2 regions of the Streptomyces sp. NPDC058240 genome follow, and region 2 is predicted to be linked to the other one. Evidence: riboswitches for the same ligand, from Rfam matches in the RefSeq annotation. Region 2 holds a riboswitch; the other holds the start of a gene.
What was found. A riboswitch is a leader RNA that binds a small molecule or an ion and turns the genes downstream of it on or off. The one in region 2 is predicted to bind cyclic di-AMP.
Positions count from the first base shown of each region.

Region 1: another riboswitch for cyclic di-AMP. It lies ahead of ACFVX4_RS13445 (transglycosylase family protein); the one in region 2 lies ahead of ACFVX4_RS09515 (NlpC/P60 family protein).

Region 1 is NZ_JBHVWT010000005.1:307,725-311,125, forward strand. It holds gene ACFVX4_RS13440 (transglycosylase family protein) at 1-920, shown strand, start outside; cyclic di-AMP (ydaO/yuaA leader) riboswitch at 1,221-1,392, shown strand; gene ACFVX4_RS13445 (transglycosylase family protein) at 1,396-2,163, shown strand; gene eno (phosphopyruvate hydratase) at 2,450-3,401, shown strand, end outside.
Region 2 is NZ_JBHVWT010000003.1:363,314-366,714, forward strand. It holds gene ACFVX4_RS09505 (NlpC/P60 family protein) at 1-279, opposite strand, end outside; gene ACFVX4_RS09510 (hypothetical protein) at 594-947, shown strand; gene ACFVX4_RS09515 (NlpC/P60 family protein) at 1,006-2,157, opposite strand; cyclic di-AMP (ydaO/yuaA leader) riboswitch at 2,156-2,321, opposite strand; gene pcrA (DNA helicase PcrA) at 2,570-3,401, shown strand, end outside.

The DNA of each region.
Region 1 (3,401 bases), on a different contig from region 2:
CCGCCATCGTCGTCGCCGCGGGCGTGACCGGATCGGCGATCGCCATCCCGCTGCTCGGCGCGTCCGGTGCGCACGCGGCCGACGCCACGACCTGGGACCGGGTGGCCGAGTGCGAGAGCGGCGGCGCGTGGAGTGCGGACTTCGGGAACGGCTACTACGGCGGCCTGCAGTTCTCGCCGGAGACCTGGAAGGCGTACGGCGGTGAGGCGTACGCGGAGCGCGCGGACCTCGCCAGCCGGGCGCAGCAGATAGAGGTGGCCGAGAAGGTCCTGGATGACCGGGGCCCGCGGGCCTGGCCCAGCTGTGCGGTCATCTCCGGCCTCGCGGTGGACGGGACGCCGCCGGGGGTCGACCCGGGCTCCGTTCCCGCCGACGACCCGACCGGGAGCGCGAAGCCGGCTGACGACGCGTCGGCGGACCCGTCCGACGACGCCACGCCGTCCGGGAGCGCCTCGGACGGCTCGGACGCCGTGGACGGTGCGGACGGCTCGGACGGGGCCGACAAGCCGTCAAGGAAGGCCTCGCCGTCCCCGAAGCCCTCGGCTTCGACCACTCCGTCTCCCGGAGCGTCCTCCGGTGCGCCCCGTGACACGTCCGATTCACCCGACTCGTCCAGTGATGCGGGTGGCAAGCACCGCGGCGCGCCGGCCACCGCGGGGAGTCGCGACACGGACGGCGGCGGCCGTGAGTCGGGCCGCCACGCCTCCCGTGGCGGCAACGGCGCGCGCGACACGGCCGAGCCGGCGGCTGACGGCGCGTACACCGTCCGGCCCGGCGACAACCTCTGGTCGATTGCTGATGCACAGAAGGTTCCCGGAGGCTGGCCCGCGCTCTATGAGGCCAATAAGGGTGCCGTCGGCTCCGACCCGGACCTCATCCTCCCTGGCCAGAGCCTCGATCTCGATGTGAAGGCCCAGTGAGAGCAGTCTGATAATCGACTAAAAGCACCTCAAAAATCGGGGTAGTTCAGGGACCTATGTCCGCTTATGCGTAAGTGAGACATGGGTCTCTTTGCGTCAACTGGCGTGTCGCGCCTGGGAGGCCCTTCCGCATCACGTCCCACCTGCGGAAACGACGGTTCTTCAGATGCAAGTACGGGTTGATTGTCCGATGTGTCCATCTTTGAATGTGAGGGTTGCGTATGTTTACGGTCGGAACCGCTCGCACCGCGGGCCCCGTCGACCGTCACGCCGAATCCTGCCGTCGGTCGAAGGGAACAGACGCGTAAAGCGCCGTAGGCAGGAGCGGGGGACCCAGGTAAGCGCCGGGCCCGATCGTCGAAAGACGCATCAGGACCGGCTTGGGGTGAAGTCGCGTGCTAGGACGTGCGACCGGGCAACTCACTTGGCCCGAACCCGACAGCTCACCTCGTAGGCGTCGGTGAGGAGAAGTTCCATGCTGCTTTCCAGCAAGGGCAAGCACCGCCGCCCGTCCAAGGCCGTCCGTATCGCCACGCTCGCCGGTGTCGCCGGTGCCGCCGTCGCCGTGCCCCTGATGGGTGCGACCAGCGCCTCCGCCGCCTCCGTCGCCACCTGGGACGCCGTCGCCCAGTGCGAGTCCGGCGGCAACTGGTCCATCAACACCGGCAACGGCTACTACGGCGGTCTGCAGTTCTCGCAGTCCAGCTGGGCCGCCGCCGGCGGTACGCAGTACGCCGCCCGTGCCGACCTGGCCACCAAGGCCCAGCAGATCGCCACCGCCGAGAAGCTCCTCGACATGCAGGGCCCGGGTGCCTGGTCCTGCGCCGGCGCCGGCAACCTGACCAACGACGGTGTCGACCCGGGCGTCAGCACCGGCTCCTCCTCGAACTCCACCGCGAGCTCCGGCGCCTCCGAGCAGCAGAGCGCCCCGGCCGCCCCGAAGCAGCAGTCGCAGTCGGCCCAGCCGAGGCAGAGCGAGCGCACCGAGGCCCCCGCCGCCTCCCGCTCGGAGCGCTCCGCCGCCCCGCAGGCCGAGTCGAAGAAGACCGTCACCACCCCGACCGGCGAGAAGGTCAAGAAGGGCGACGGCGAGTACAAGGTCGTCTCCGGCGACTCCCTCAGCAAGATCGCGGCCGACCACAAGGTCGAGGGCGGCTGGCAGCAGCTGTTCGAGCTGAACAAGGACATCGTCAAGAACGCCGACCTGATCTACCCGGGTCAGCAGCTGCACCTGACGAAGTAGTCGAGGCTCTCTCCTCCCCGAGCACCCCGGCCCGGCGCGCATTCCCCCGTACGCGCCGGGCCGGGGTTCGGCCGTCTGTGCTCGGGGGAGCGCCGGACCGTTCAAGTGTTGTAGTTACTGGCCAGTAAATTTCTGCCTGTTTGCCCGCCAATGTGCGCCCTCGGGTCCTTTTTCGTCCCAGGGGTCGGGCGGTCGTCGGGCTCAGCGGGCCGGGCCGGTTAGGCTCTTGTCGCAAGGCCAAAGCGACCCTGCACAACCAGCGTCATATCCCAGAAGGAGATGCCTCGTGCCGTCCATCGACGTCGTCGTAGCCCGGGAAATCCTCGACTCCCGCGGAAACCCCACGGTCGAGGTAGAGGTCGGCCTCGACGACGGCAGCACGGGCCGTGCTGCCGTTCCGTCCGGCGCCTCCACCGGTGCGTTCGAGGCCATCGAGCTTCGCGACGGTGACCCCAACCGCTACCAGGGCAAGGGCGTCGAGAAGGCCGTCCTCGCCGTGATCGAGCAGATCGGCCCGGAGCTCGTCGGCTACGACGCCACCGAGCAGCGGCTGATCGACCAGGCGATGTTCGACCTGGACGCCACCGAGAACAAGGGCTCGCTCGGCGCCAACGCCATCCTCGGCGTCTCGCTGGCCGTCGCCCACGCCGCCTCCGAGGCCTCGGACCTGCCGCTGTTCCGCTACCTCGGCGGCCCGAACGCGCACCTGCTGCCCGTTCCGATGATGAACATCCTCAACGGCGGTTCGCACGCCGACTCCAACGTGGACATCCAGGAGTTCATGATCGCGCCGATCGGCGCGGAGTCCTTCTCCGAGGCGCTGCGCTGGGGTGCCGAGGTCTATCACACGCTGAAGAAGGTACTGAAGACCAAGGGTCTTTCGACCGGTCTCGGCGACGAGGGCGGCTTCGCGCCGAACCTGGAGTCCAACCGCGCCGCCCTCGACCTCATCGTCGAGGCCATCAAGGAAGCCGGCTACGCCCCCGGCAAGGACATCGCGCTCGCGCTCGACGTCGCCGCGTCCGAGTTCTACAAGGACGGCAAGTACGAGTTCGAGGGCAAGTCCCGCTCGGCCGCCGAGATGACCGAGTACTACGAGGAGCTCGTCTCCGCGTACCCGCTGGTCTCCATCGAGGACCCGCTGTACGAGGACGACTGGGCCGGCTGGAAGGTCATCACCGACAAGCTCGGCGCCAAGGTGCAGATCGTCGGCGACGACCTCTTCGTCACCAACCCGG
Region 2 (3,401 bases):
CTCGGTCCTGCGGGCGGCCTCGTCGCGCAGGGTGTCGACGGCGTCCTCCGCGGCGGCGGCCTTCTCCTTCGCGCCGTTGTACTGCTCGGTGGCGACCTCCGCGTCGTGGTACAGCCGGTCCACCTCGGCCTTGACCTGGGCGGGGGTGCGCTGCGGATCGGCGTGCGCCGGTCCGGGCAGTACCGCGGCGGTGGCGGCCCCGGCGAAGGCGAGGGTCGCCGCGGTGCGGGCAGCAGGGCCGGTGTACGGGCGCTGCCTGGGTTTTCGATGCGCTGCCACGAGGGCGTGCGTCCTTCCTGACGACTGCCCGCCGGGGGCTACCGGCGGGCCCGCCCGATCTCTCGGCGGGGCGACCGGTGCGCCGTCCGCGTACGGAGTGGCGGTGAAGCCGGTCACCTGCTCAGGGACGCTAAACCCGGGGCACGGGCAGGAGTCGTAATGACGCTTATTGTCTGAATTTGGCGTGGCAATGTCGTCGAGTGATCAGAGAAATTGCACCAGAGTCAGGCAATTGGTACAGGCGCGAGCGAAGTGGTCGGGAAGGTGTACCTGCCTGTCGAGTGGTGATATGGCCAGGGCTAGGCTGCGGCCTCATGGACGTACTCATTCATGTCTTCGTCGCCCTGCACATCATCGGTATCGCCTCCCTGCTGGGCGGTTTCCTGACCCAGATGAAGGCGATGGGCGCGGGCACGGCCCGGTTCGTCCCGGCGATGCTGCACGGTGCGCTGACCATGCTGGTCACCGGTGTCGCGCTGGTCGGGCTGAACGAGGCCGACGGCAACCACGTGAACAACATCAAGATCGGCGTCAAGCTGCTGGTCCTGGTCGTCGTCCTCGCGCTCGTCTACATCAAGCGGGACGACGAGAAGGCCGACAAGGGCGCCTTCGCGGCGGTGGGCGGGCTGACGATGCTCAACATCTTCATCGCCACGCTCTGGACCTGATCCCGCCGTGCGGCCCCGGTCCCCGGCCGTCCGGCGGCCGGGGTGACGGTGCGAGTCGCTACGCCGGTCGCACGCTGCCGTAGATCGGCATGTAGTAGATCGACTCCTCGCGCACGTTCGCCCCGGGCTTCGGCGCGTGGATCATCATCCCGTCGCCCTTGTAGATGCCGACGTGGCTGATGTCGTCGTAGAAGAAGACGAGGTCCCCCGGCCGCAGATCCGCCGTGGCGACCCGGGTGCCGATCTTGACCTGGTCCCACGTCGTCCGCGGGATGTCCACGCCCGCGGACTTCCACGCCGCCTGGGTGAGTCCGGAGCAGTCGTACGACGCCGGGCCCGTCGCGCCCCAGACGTACGGCTTGCCCAGCTGGGCCCTGGCGAAGGCGAGGACCTTCTCCGCCTTGGTGGTGGCGCTGCTGTCCGAGCCGGTCCCGGTGCCCGTGCCCGTACCGCCCCCCGACTCCTTCGCGGCCTCCTCGGCCTTGCGCTCGGCCTCGGCCTTCGCGGCGGCCTGCTGCTTCGCCAGCTCCTGCGCCTTGCGCCTGGCCTCCGCCTCCTTCTTGCGCTCGATCGCCGCGAGCCGCGCCTTCTCCTCGGCGGTCAGCTTCGACAGCAGCGTGCGCGCCTCGCCCAGCTTCTTCTGGACGTTCTGCTTGCTGGTGCGCAGTGTGGTCTGCGTCGTCGTCAGCGTCTCCAGGCTCCGCACCGCTTCGGCGCGCTTCTTCGACGCCTTGGCCTGCTGTGTACGGAAGTCCGTGATCGCCTTCTGCTGCCGGCTGGTCATCCGGTCCATCAACTGGCTCTGGTCGAAGTACGACTGCGGGTCGTCGGCCAGGAAGAACGTGGCGCTCGGCGTGATGGAGCCGCTGCGGTACTGCGCGGCCGCGTAGGTGCCGAGCGTCCTGCGCGCGTCGTTGAGCCTGTCGGCGCGCTTCGCCACGTCGTTCAGCAGGGCGTCGACCTTGGCGCGCTGGGTGGCGGAGGCTTCCTTCGCCTGGTTGTACTGCTGGGTCGCGGTGCCCGCCTGCCGGTAGAGGTCGTCGACCTTCTTCTGGACGTCCTCGACGCCGGGCTTCGGATCCGGGGCGGCCATGGCGCTCTGCGTGGAGAGCAGGGTCACGGACGCCAGGGCCGCCGTGGTGAGCCCGACGGCCGGTGCGGTGGTGCGCACCCGGGTGCGCGGTTTGCGATGCGACGCCAAGGCCGGCATCTCCTTCCGTGGACCGCCTACCGGGTTAGCTGTCGGGTTCGGGCGGAACGGAAGGCTGCCCTACGGTCCGAGTGGGGGATAAGGACCGATTCACCCCGGTACTGCGTGTGGGTCCCCGGTTCCGAACTCCCGCGGGGGCAGCCCGGATTCGGCGGGGGCGCCCGCTCGGCGTGGTTCGCCTCAAGGGGGTACGGGCCGCCCGGTCGAGCACGCTAGCCAACCCATGGTGCTGCTGTGAAGGTTGATGTTCGATATGCCCGATACATTTTCGTGACCTTGCCGCGGCGGGTGGTGGAGGCCCGGAATTCCTTACGTGGAGTGGGTGCTCGATCCCTCTGCGTGTCCGGTGCGCTGTGTGCGGTTGGTCATGCGGCCTCCGGGTGTCGGTGGAGCGGCCTAGACTCGACAAGCGATGAGCAGCCTCTTTGACGACAGCTTCCTGGCCGGCCTCCAGCACTCGGAGGAAGAGCCCCCGCCGCCCCCCGAGGACTCCGCACCCGAAGCGGTGCCGGAGGACCTCTTCGCGGGCGTGTTCGACGGGCCCCCGCCGCCCAGGGACGCCTACTACCGCGACGGCGCGCACCGCCCCGTCATCGACTCCGCGGCGCTCCTCGACGGGCTGAACACCGAGCAGCGCGCCGCCGTCGTCCACGCGGGATCCCCGCTGCTCATCGTCGCCGGGGCCGGCTCGGGCAAGACCCGGGTGCTGACCCACCGGATCGCCCACCTCCTCGCCGAGCGCGGGGTGCACCCCGGCCAGATCCTGGCGATCACCTTCACCAACAAGGCCGCGGGCGAGATGAAGGAGCGCGTCGAGCAGCTCGTCGGGCCGCGCGCCAACGCCATGTGGGTCATGACCTTCCACAGCGCGTGCGTACGCATCCTGCGCCGCGAGTCCAAGCGGCTCGGTTTCACCTCGTCGTTCTCGATCTACGACGCCGCCGACTCCAAGCGGCTGATGGCCCTGGTCTGCCGCGATCTCGACCTCGACCCGAAGCGCTTCCCGCCGAAGTCGTTCACGGCCAAGGTCTCCAACCTGAAGAACGAGCTGATCGACGAGGAGACCTTCGCCGGCCAGGCCGCGGACGGCTTCGAGAAGACGCTCGCCCAGGCCTACGCGATGTACCAGTCCCGGCTGCGCGAGGCCAACGCGCTGGACTTCGACGACATCATCATGACGACGGTCCACCTGCTCCAGGCGTTCCCGGACGTCGCCGAGCACTACCGCCGCCGCTTCCGGCACG